Regions from separate parts of the Streptomyces sp. NPDC091377 genome, predicted to be linked through region 2. Evidence: riboswitches for the same ligand, from Rfam matches in the RefSeq annotation. Region 2 holds a riboswitch; each other region holds the start of a gene.
The links. A riboswitch is a leader RNA that binds a small molecule or an ion and turns the genes downstream of it on or off. The one in region 2 is predicted to bind cobalamin.

Region 1 (3,262 bases), on a different contig from region 2:
GCACGGTCCCGCGCAACGACACCCGCAGCCCGTCCTCCTCGTCGATCCCCAGCCCGTGGCGGTAGGGCAGCACCCCGTAGGAGGGCCGCCCGGTCAGCCCCTTGAGCATGTCGAGGCCGGGCTCCAGCAGGGACACATCGCCGCGGAACTTGTTGACGAGGAACCCGGCCACCAGCGCCTGGTCCTGGGGCGACAGCAGGGCCACCGTCCCGAAGAACGAGGCGAACACCCCGCCCCGGTCGATGTCCCCGACCACCAGCACCGGGATCCGCGCGGTGCGGGCGATCCCCATGTTCACGATGTCGGTCCGCCGCAGATTGATCTCGGCGGGACTCCCGGCCCCCTCGCAGACGACGACGTCGTACGACCGCCGCAGTTCGGCCAGACAGTCCAGCACGGTCCCCAGCAGCCGCTCCTGCCGCCCGCCGTGATAGCCCCGGGCGCTCATCTCGCCCACGGGCCTGCCCATGAGCACGACCTGACTGCTCCGGTCGCCGCCCGGCTTGAGCAGCACCGGGTTCATCAGCGCGGTCGGCTCCACCCGGCAGGCCGCCGCCTGCATGGCCTGGGCCCGCCCGATCTCCGCGCCCTCCCGGGTCACGAAGGAGTTCAGCGACATGTTCTGCGCCTTGAACGGCGCGACCGCGACGCCCTGCCGCGCCAGCCACCGGCAGATCCCGGCGGTGACGACGCTCTTGCCGGCGTCGGAGGTCGTCCCGGCGACCAGCAGCCCGTGCCCGGTCATCCGGCACCCCCCGCCCGCCCCGGGCGGTCGCCACGCCGGGCGGCACGCCGGGCGCCACGGCCGGGCACCGCCCGCGACGCCGCGCGCCCACGCAGCCGCAGCAGCGCCCCACCCGCACTCGCACCGAGCGCCAGCCACTGCACGCGCCGCGACAGCCGCACCGCGCGCTCGACGTCCGCGATCCCCACCGCCCGGCCCTCCCCGTTCAGCACCGGCCGCCGCTCGACCCGTCCCGCATACGACAACGTCCCCCCGAGCCGTACCCCCAACGCCCCCGCGAACGCCGCCTCCACGACCCCCGCGTTGGGGCTCGGATGCCGCGCGGCATCGGCCCGCCAGGCCCGCACCGCCCCCCGGGCACCGGCGGCGTCCCCGCTGCCGGCCACCGCGAGCAGCGCCGTCAGCCGGGCCCCCGGCCACCCCGCCACATCGTCCAGCCGCGCCGCGGCCCACCCGAACCGCCGGTACGTCACCGACCGGTGCCCGACCATCGCGTCCAGCGTGTTCACCGCCCGGAACCCGAGCAGCCCGGGCACTCCTGCCACGGCCCCCCACACCAACGCGCCCACCACGGCGTCCGAGGTGTTCTCGGCGACCGACTCGACCACGGCCCGCGCGATCCCGTCGGCGTCCAGCGCCTGCGGATCCCGCCCGCACAGATGCGGCAGCCGCGCCCGCGCCGCCTCGACGTCCCCGGCTTCGAGGGCCCGCCCGACGGCCCGCGCCTCGCGGCCGAGGGTGGTGCCGCCGACCACCGCCCAGGTCGCGGCGGCGGTCAGGGCCACGGAGGCGGCGCGGGAGGGTCGTACGAGACGCGTGGCGGCGGCGCCCAGGCCGGCGGCGGCGCCCACGCACACAGCGGTGTGCAGCGCGCCCCACCCCCGGTGGTCGCGCCACAGCAGTCGTTCCACGGCGCCGGAAGCCCGTCCGAACGCGGCGACCGGGTGCCCGCGGCGGGGATCGCCGAGGAACAGGTCACCGAGGAGTCCGGCGGCGGCGCCGTACGCGAAGTCGCGCTCGGCACCCATCGGCTCAGCCGGCCGCGGGATCAGTGAACGTCGTGAGGAACGTCGGGGGGCTGAGCCTCGATCGGCAGCCGGGCATGGCGATAGGTCCTCACTCAGGGTGTCCGCGCCCTGGTTCGACGTGACCGGCGGCGAGAGTTCCTGGCTCCCGGGGTTCTCTCCCCGGTGACAGTGGCGGGACCGCGCCGGATTCGCACCGGCTTCCTCTTCTGCCGCCGTAGCTGGCCCCGGAAGTCCACCATGGGGTCCGAACGGCCGTCAACCTGCCGCTGACCTGCGACGGGAGAGTGTGCTGAGCCCCACATCGAGCCCTGCGCCCAGCGGGGACGCGTCCGTCGCACACGCCGAGAGGGCGGATACGGAACCAGCGTTCCGCACCCGCCCCGCATCCCGGTGGGTCCCGGGCCGTTGCCCAGGGGGTTGTCTAAGCGACGATCAGATAGATCCCGTACGCCACCGCCGCCACGCAGGCCGCGAAGCAGGCGTACGCGCCGGTGACCGCGAGGGCCGCGCCGCCGCCCTGCTCCACCGCGCGCTCGTGGCGCGCGAGGCCGGAGATGCCGAGGGTGAACAGGGCCACGAGGGCCACGGTGACCACGAGACTGACGCCGAAGACGGAGCTGAGTGCCGCCCAGTCGATGTCCATGCTGCTGTGTCCTTGGGGATCAGGGGATCAGGGGATCAGGGTGTCGGGGGGATCAAGGGGTCCGGGGGTCCGGGGAGCCGGAGAGCCGGGGGTCCGGGGGTCCGGGCCCGCTCAGACCGTGGCCTTGGGGGCCGTCGGGTCGGCGGGGGTCGCGGGGTCGCCCGGGCCGGTGCCCTGGGCCGGGACGGCCGCGGCGGCGGCCTCGGCCGCCTCGGTGGGCGGCGGGCTGACGGCGGCGACGGCCGCGGTCACCACGCCGGGACCCTCGGCGGACTCGTCGGCCGTGCGCTCGACGGTCCTGGTGCCGGTCTCGTCGGTGTCGTTGACGTTGGTGTGGTCGACGACCTCGCGGCGGGACAGCTTCCAGATCCAGGCGCTGGAGCCGACCAGGAAGACGGCGACGGCGGCGGTTCCCCAGGAGCCGAAGCCGCAGATCCACTCGGCGATCGCGCCGACCAGCGCGGCGGCGGGCAGGGTCAGCCCCCAGGCGACGAACATCCGGGTGGCCGTGGACCAGCGGACCACACCGCCCTTGCGGCCGAGGCCCGCGCCCATGACGGCGCCGGAGACGGAGTGGGTGGTGGAGAGCGAGAAGCCGAGGTGCGAGGAGGCCAGGATGACCGTCGCGGCGCTGGTCTGGGCGGCGAAGCCCTGCTGCGGCTGGAGGTCGGTCAGGCCCTTGCCCATGGTGCGGATGATGCGCCAGCCGCCGAGGTAGGTGCCCAGGGCGATGGCCACACCCGCGGAGACGATGACCCACATGGGCGGGTCGGAGTCGGGGGCGAGGGCGCCGCCGGCGACCAGGGCGAGGGTGATGATGCCCATCGTCTTCTGGGCGTCGTTGGT
Region 2 (3,262 bases):
GGTCGTCGTCGTACCCGTCGGGGTCAGGGCGACCGAGCAGACCTTGAGGCCGCCCGCCCCGTCGTCGACCGTGAGGGCCAGCCGGGTCGCCGTGCCGGACGTGAAGGAGCCCTGGCCCACCCATCGCGGGGCGCCCGGCGTCGTCGGGACCGGCGGGGCGGAGGTGAAGCCGCCGCCCGCCACCGCGCGCAGCCCGTCGATGGAGGCGTACGCCGACGGCGCGGTGTCACTGGGCAGGTACTTGAAGCCGCCGCCCGGGTTGAACTGCTGGGCGATGAGGAAGTCCACCGGCGTCTTGCCCAGGGCGGTGAGGAAGTCACCGGTCTGCGGGTTGATGCCGCAGGCGTTGAGGCCGGAGACCGCCCAGCCGTTGGAGTCGGTGTTGACCCCGAACATGGCGTTGAAGGCGCCGCTGTTCGCGACGAGCTTGCTCTTGAGGAACGCCTTGGCCTGCGTGATGTCCGGGTCCGTGTTCGGGACGCCGGACACACACAGCGCGGCCATCGCGGCGCCGGTCATGTCGATGTCGCTGGGGGCGGCGAGCTGGGCCGGGTTGCCCTCGGCCTTGCTGTAGTTCCAGCCGCCGTCGTTGTGCTGGTTGGCGCGGACCCGGGTGACCATCGCGTCCCGCAGGGATTGGGGGACGCGGACCTGCCCGGACTGGGTCCTCGCCCCGTTCAGCGCGAGCGCCGCGAAGACCGTGCCGTTGAAGGTGGCCGAGGGGCCGAAGTAGCCGGGCTCCGCGGTCTGCCAGTACCGGTAGATGTCCGCTATCAGGTTCCGGGACGCCGAGACCCGGGCCGGGTCGATACCGGCCGCGTAGGCGTTGAGCGTCGCCCGCTCGTAGTCGGTGACCACGGGGGTGGCGGAGGGCCAGCCGCTCGTCGAGAGCAGAGCGCGGTAGACGGTTCTGGCGTTCTTCGTGGTGTCCCCGCCCGGTGCGACGTCCACGGCGGCGGTCCCGGCCGGGGCGAACGCGCTGAACGCCCACTCGTTGGACAGCCCCGGCCCGGCGTACGAACCGTCCGCCGCCTGGAGGGACTTGAGATAGGCGACGCCATTGGTCTTGGAGGTGGCGATCTGCCCCGGCGTGGCGGTTGCCGAGGCGGGCAGCGCGGTGAGCGCGAAGGCGCCGAGCCCGGCGGCCGAGGTGAGGACGAGACGCCGTACGACCACCCGGCGGGAACGGCGTACGGCGGTGACGGGACGGGACATGGGCTGCTCCTGGGATCAGGGACGCGGCCATGGCCCGGCGAGCAGCGCGGGGCGCGACCGCCGTCCGGAACGCGTGGACCGGCTGCCAGAAGAACTGCGCCGCCTGGGCATTCGGGCTCGGTCCGGCCTCCAGCCGTCCCACACCGCTGCGCGTCAGCCCCGGATTCCCACCGGGTTCCCCCACTCGGCAGTGCGGGACGGTACCCGACCGGGGATTGCGCCGCCATAGGAGCCATGTCACCCCGCGCGCCCCCTCCGGCCGCCTTGACGGCGGGTACCGGCCGTGTTCAAATCCGCCTGTTACGCAAGGAGTTCCAGGGGAAGCCGGTCGAAATCCGGCGCTGACCCGCAACCGTAGGCCCGGCCGCGCGCCGGGCGAGCCGGACTGCCTGGAGCGTGAACGAGCGACAGACGCCGTCGCGGACTACGGCGTGGTGCGACCAGCCTCCGGGCACGGGACCCCCGTGTGCCGCGAGGCTTTCCCCACGTTCCCGTCCCGCGCCGGACCGGTGAGACGAGGGGGCCGCGGTGCGGACCGCAGAGCGCAGAGAACGACGGCCGGGCGGCAGACCCGCGCCCTGGACCGCGGCCACGACGGCACTGCTGGTGCTCGTCGCCGCCTGCGTCACCTTCCTCACCGTCACCTCCCCGGCGGCGGCCGACCCCGTCGGCACCTGCACCGCCACCAAGGGCGCCGTCGTCGCCGTCGACTTCGGCCCCTTCGGGGGCACGGTGGAACGCGGCTGCGACACCACCCCCACCACCGGCTACGACCTGCTGCACGAAGGCGGATTCACCACCGAGGGCACCGGGCACGACGGCCCCGCCTTCATCTGCCGCATCGGCTACGGCGCCTCCGGCACCCCGTACCCGACCCCGGACCGCGAGGACTGCGTCCTGACCCCGCCCGCCACCGCCTACTGGTCGTACTGGGTGGCCGGTCCCGAGGACGACACCTGGTTCTACAGCCAGTACGGCGCCATGGACCGCAAGCCGGCCGACGGCGACGTCGACGCCTGGGTGTTCGGCGGCACCGACATCGGCGGCACCACCGGCCGCCCCACCTTCACCCCCGACGACGTACGACCGGACGGCGGGAGCACGCCCGACCCCGACCCGACCCCCACCGGAGCCCCCGGCGACATCGACGCCCCCGGCGCCGCCGCCTGGCTGAAGGGCCGGCTCACCGACGGCGAGCGGATCGTGGACGAGGGCGCCGAAGGCCCCAACCACTTCCTGACCGTCCAGACGGCCTACGCCCTCGCCGCGGCCGAGGGCTCCGGCGCGACCCTGCGCAAGGTCACCGACTTCCTCGCCAGGACCGCCACCCCCCACGCCTACCCCGCAGGCGCCGACCAGGCCCCCGACGCCACCGCGGCGGCCCGGCTCGCCCTCCTCGCCACCGTCACCGGACGCGACCCGGGCGACTTCGGAGGCCACGACCTCACCGGCGACCTCCTGCGGCACGTCTGCCCCGCCGGCCCCGACTCGGGCGACGGACCCACCCCCGGCTGCACCGCCAGGGGCGACTTCCGCGACGCCGGCTACACCGAAGGCCAGGCCCTCGCCGTGCTCGCCCTGCTGCGCGCCGGGCAGACCCCACCCGCCTCGACGGTCGACCGGCTGGCCCGGCTCCAGTGCCGCGACGGCGGGGTCACCAGCATCCTGATCCGCCCCGGCGAGAACTGCGACGGCGACGCCGGCACCACCGGCCTGGTCGCCCTCGTGCTCCGGAAGGCGGGCGGACACACCGCCGAGGTCGCCAAGGCACGCCGGTACCTGACGAAGAACCAGCGCCTGGACGGCGCCTTCCCCGCCTACACTGGTTCCCCCACCGCCGGGGTGATCACCACCGCCTACGCCGCCCAGGCGCTGCGCGCACTCGGTGAGACCCGACGCGCGGACGCGGCCGTCGGCTGGCTCTCACGCGAACAGACCGACGCCGGCGGCTTCGCCTTCGAGGAGGGCGTCACCGACCCCGTGGTCTACCCGACCACCCTCGCCGTGCTCGCCGGAATCGGCACGAGCCTCGCCGACCTGACCGCCA
Region 3 (3,262 bases), on a different contig from region 2:
ACGAGGAGCGCCGTCCGGCGTTCCTGTCGGCGGGGAACGCGGCGCTGAACGCGGGCATGGCGGTGGGTCCGCTGATCGCCGGGCCGTTCGTGCTGTCCTCGCCGGGCTGGCTGTTCGTCGCCGTCACGGCCCTGTTCGTCCTGGTCACGGCGGGCCACAGCAGGCTCCCGGAGACGGGCGGGGACCGGTCGGCGGACGGCGGGGGCGAGCGGCAGGGCCTGCTGACCGGGGTGGCGGTGCTGCCGTTCGCCGCCAATCTCATCGCCTTCTATCTGTACTTCCACTTCCAGCACTTCCTCGCGGTGTACGCGGTCGAGCGGGCGTCCAGCGCGTTCTACAGCCTGGTCCTGCTGCTCTGCTTCACCCTGGTGATCGTCGTCCAGCCGTTGGCGTCCGGGCTGATCCGGCGGATGCCGTACGCCACGGCCCTCGTGGTCGGCTTCACGGGGCTGGCGGCCGGGCTCGCCGTGCTGGCGATCGGCACCCGGCCGGCGCTGCTGGCAGGCGGGGCGCTGATCACCCTCGGCGACATCGTGCTGTTCCTCAAGAACGACCTGGAGGCGCTGGCGCGCAGCCGGCGCTCGGACGCGGTGGTCTTCGGGCAGCAGCGGCTGGCCGCCGGGCTCGGCGCCTGCGCGAGCGGGGTGGTCGGCGGTCAGCTCTACAGCCTCGGCGAACAGGCCGGGAGCACCGGCTGGTTCTGGCTGCTGGCCGCCGTGCAGTGCGCGCTGCTGCCGCCGGTGCTGATCGCGCTGCGCGGTCGCGACACCGTGCCGGACCCCCTCCCGCACGGCTCCACCGATTCCCCCACGGCGACACCGAAGGAGACATGAGGCCGTATGACACGGACCGGCGGATTCCAGGACGACGACTTCTGGATCGAGTTCCACGACTTCCTCTTCTCCGAGCAGCGCCACACCCAGGCGGAGGAACTGCTGGCGACCTCACCGCTGCTGGCGTTCCCGTCCGGCGCGCGGGTGCTGGACCTGTGCTGCGGTCCGGGGGTGTTCACGGTGCCGCTGGCACGGCGCGGGCACCAGGTGACGGGCGTCGACCTGAGCCCGGCCCTGCTGGAGCGGGCCCGCAAGCACACCGCCGACGCGGGGGTCCAGGTGACGTATGTGCGGGCCGACGCGCGCGCGTACACGGAGCCGGCCGCCTTCGATGTGGTCCTCAACATGTTCACGTCGTTCGGATACTTCGAGGACCCGGCCGACAACGCGCGGGTGCTGCGCACGATGCGGGACTCTCTGGTGCCCGGGGGCACGCTCGTGCTGGATCTCGCGGGCAAGGAACTGCTGGCCCGCCGGGTCACCCCGCCGAAGGTGGTGCGGCGCGGGGACGATCTGATGGTGCAGACGGACTCCGTGCTGGACGACTGGGCGCGGCTGAGCAGCGAGTGGGTGCTGGTGCGGGGCGAGCGGGTGACGCGGGCCACCCTCGTGTGGTTCGTGTACAGCGCGGTGGAGTTGCGGCGGATGGCCGAGGAGGCGGGGTTCGGCCGGATCGAGGTCTTCGGCGGCTTCGACGGCCGTCCCTACGACGAGAACGCGGAGCGGCTGGTGCTGCGGGCGGTGCGGGAGGAGTGAGGCGGCGGGGGCCTGCCTTGGGACACCTGGTGGGCAGACCGTAGGATCAGCGGGTCATCGCCGCGACGGGAATCAGGAAGCCGGTGCGAATCCGGCACGGTCCCGCCACTGTGACCGGGGAGTGCACCCTTCACCACGCCACTGCGCGCCGCGCGGGAAGGCGAGGGGAACGTCGATCCGGGAGTCAGGACACTGGCCTGTCGCGGGCCCGATCCTAGGAGCGCGGACTCCCCAGGAGGCTTCACGTGTACGACGGCCTGTCCCGTCCCCCGCTGTCCACCCCTGCCCGTCGTCGCCCGGCCCTGCGCGCGGCGGCCCTCGCCCTGTCGGCCGCGCTGCTGGCCGCCGGCTGCGGTTCCTCCGGGAACGGCGCCGACGGCGAGGCCGGTTCGTCCGGTGCGCCGGGCTCGGCCGAGGGCTTTCCCGTCACCGTGGAGAACTGCGGTGTGAAGACGACGTACGACGAGCCGCCGTCGCGGGTCGTCACCATCCATCAGCACCCCGCCGAGCTGCTGCTGGCGCTGGGGCTGAAGGACAGGATGGTCGGCACCGCCTTCCCCGACTCGGCGGTGCTGCCGGAGCTGGAGAAGGACTACGAGGCGATCCCCGAGCTGGCGAAGAAGGAGCCGTCGTTCGAGACCGTGCTGGAGGCCGAGCCGGATCTCGTCTACGGCGGGTACGGCAGCGCCTTCGCCGAGAACGAGGGCCGCTCGCGCAAGGCGTTCACGGACGCCGGCATCGACACCTACCTCAACCGTGAGTACTGCGGCGGCGAGAAGGGGGTGACGATGCGGGACACCTACGACGAGATCCGCACCGTCGGGAAGATCTTCGGGGTGCCGGACCGGGCCGACGCGCTGGTCGCCGACCTCCAGGACCGGGTCGGCGAGGCGTCCTCGGCGGTGAAGGGCGAGTCGAAGGTGCCGGTGTTCGTGTACGACAGCGGCGACAAATCGGCGTTCACGGCCGGTGGCAAGGGGCTGGGCAGCGAGCTGATCGACCTCGCGGGCGGCGAGAACGTCTTCGCCGACCTGGACGAGGTGTTCGGGGACGTCTCCTGGGAACAGGTCGTCGAGCGCAAGCCCGAGGTCATCGCCATCTACGACTACGAGGGCGCGGGCAACGTCGAGCGCAAGAAGGAGTTCCTGCTCGGGCAGCCGGCGCTCGCCGAGGTGCCGGCCGTGAAGAACAAGCGGTTCGTCGTGCTGCCGCTGACCGCGACGCTGGTCGGCATCCGGTCGGCGTACGCGGTCGAGGATCTCGCGAAGGCGCTGCACCCCCAGAGCGTCCGGTGACCGTTCCGGTCACGGGGAGGTCCACCACCGTGAAGGGGCCGGGCCGGGCCGGCCGGGCCACGCTCGCCGGCACCGTGGCCGTTCTGGGTGTGCTGCTCGTGGTGTCCGCCACGGCGGGCCTCGCGATCGGTTCGGTGCAGGTGCCGCCCGGCCAGGTGTGGGGCATCGTCACCCACGCGCTGGGCGCCGGCTGGACCGAGCCCGACTGGTCGGGCGCGCGGGAGACCATCGTGCTGGACGTGCGGGCGCCGCGGGTGCTGCTGGGCGCGGTGGTCGGCGCCGGGCTCGCGGTGGTGGGCACCGCCATGCAGGCCCTGCTCCGCAATCCGCTCGCCGAGCCGTATCTGCTGGGCGTGTCCTCGGGGGCGTCCCTCGGGG

Region 1: linked by a shared signal. The riboswitch ahead of ACIQNG_RS34900 (cobalamin biosynthesis protein) and the one ahead of ACIQNG_RS13375 (prenyltransferase/squalene oxidase repeat-containing protein) in region 2 are both predicted to bind cobalamin.
Region 3: linked by a shared signal. The riboswitch ahead of ACIQNG_RS36265 (ABC transporter substrate-binding protein) and the one ahead of ACIQNG_RS13375 (prenyltransferase/squalene oxidase repeat-containing protein) in region 2 are both predicted to bind cobalamin.

What each region holds. Positions count from the first base shown of each region.
Region 1 is NZ_JBIVUE010000025.1:42,946-46,207, forward strand. It holds gene ACIQNG_RS34895 (cobyric acid synthase) at 1-745, opposite strand, end outside; gene ACIQNG_RS34900 (cobalamin biosynthesis protein) at 742-1,773, opposite strand; cobalamin riboswitch at 1,886-2,017, opposite strand; gene ACIQNG_RS34905 (hypothetical protein) at 2,195-2,416, opposite strand; gene ACIQNG_RS34910 (anion permease) at 2,528-3,262, opposite strand, start outside.
Region 2 is NZ_JBIVUE010000005.1:199,836-203,097, reverse strand. It holds gene ACIQNG_RS13380 (prenyltransferase/squalene oxidase repeat-containing protein) at 1-1,215, opposite strand, end outside; cobalamin riboswitch at 1,321-1,396, opposite strand; cobalamin riboswitch at 1,488-1,624, shown strand; gene ACIQNG_RS13375 (prenyltransferase/squalene oxidase repeat-containing protein) at 1,744-3,262, shown strand, end outside.
Region 3 is NZ_JBIVUE010000028.1:4,267-7,528, forward strand. It holds gene ACIQNG_RS36255 (MDR family MFS transporter) at 1-833, shown strand, start outside; gene ACIQNG_RS36260 (class I SAM-dependent methyltransferase) at 840-1,589, shown strand; cobalamin riboswitch at 1,624-1,805, shown strand; gene ACIQNG_RS36265 (ABC transporter substrate-binding protein) at 1,835-2,884, shown strand; gene ACIQNG_RS36270 (FecCD family ABC transporter permease) at 2,881-3,262, shown strand, end outside.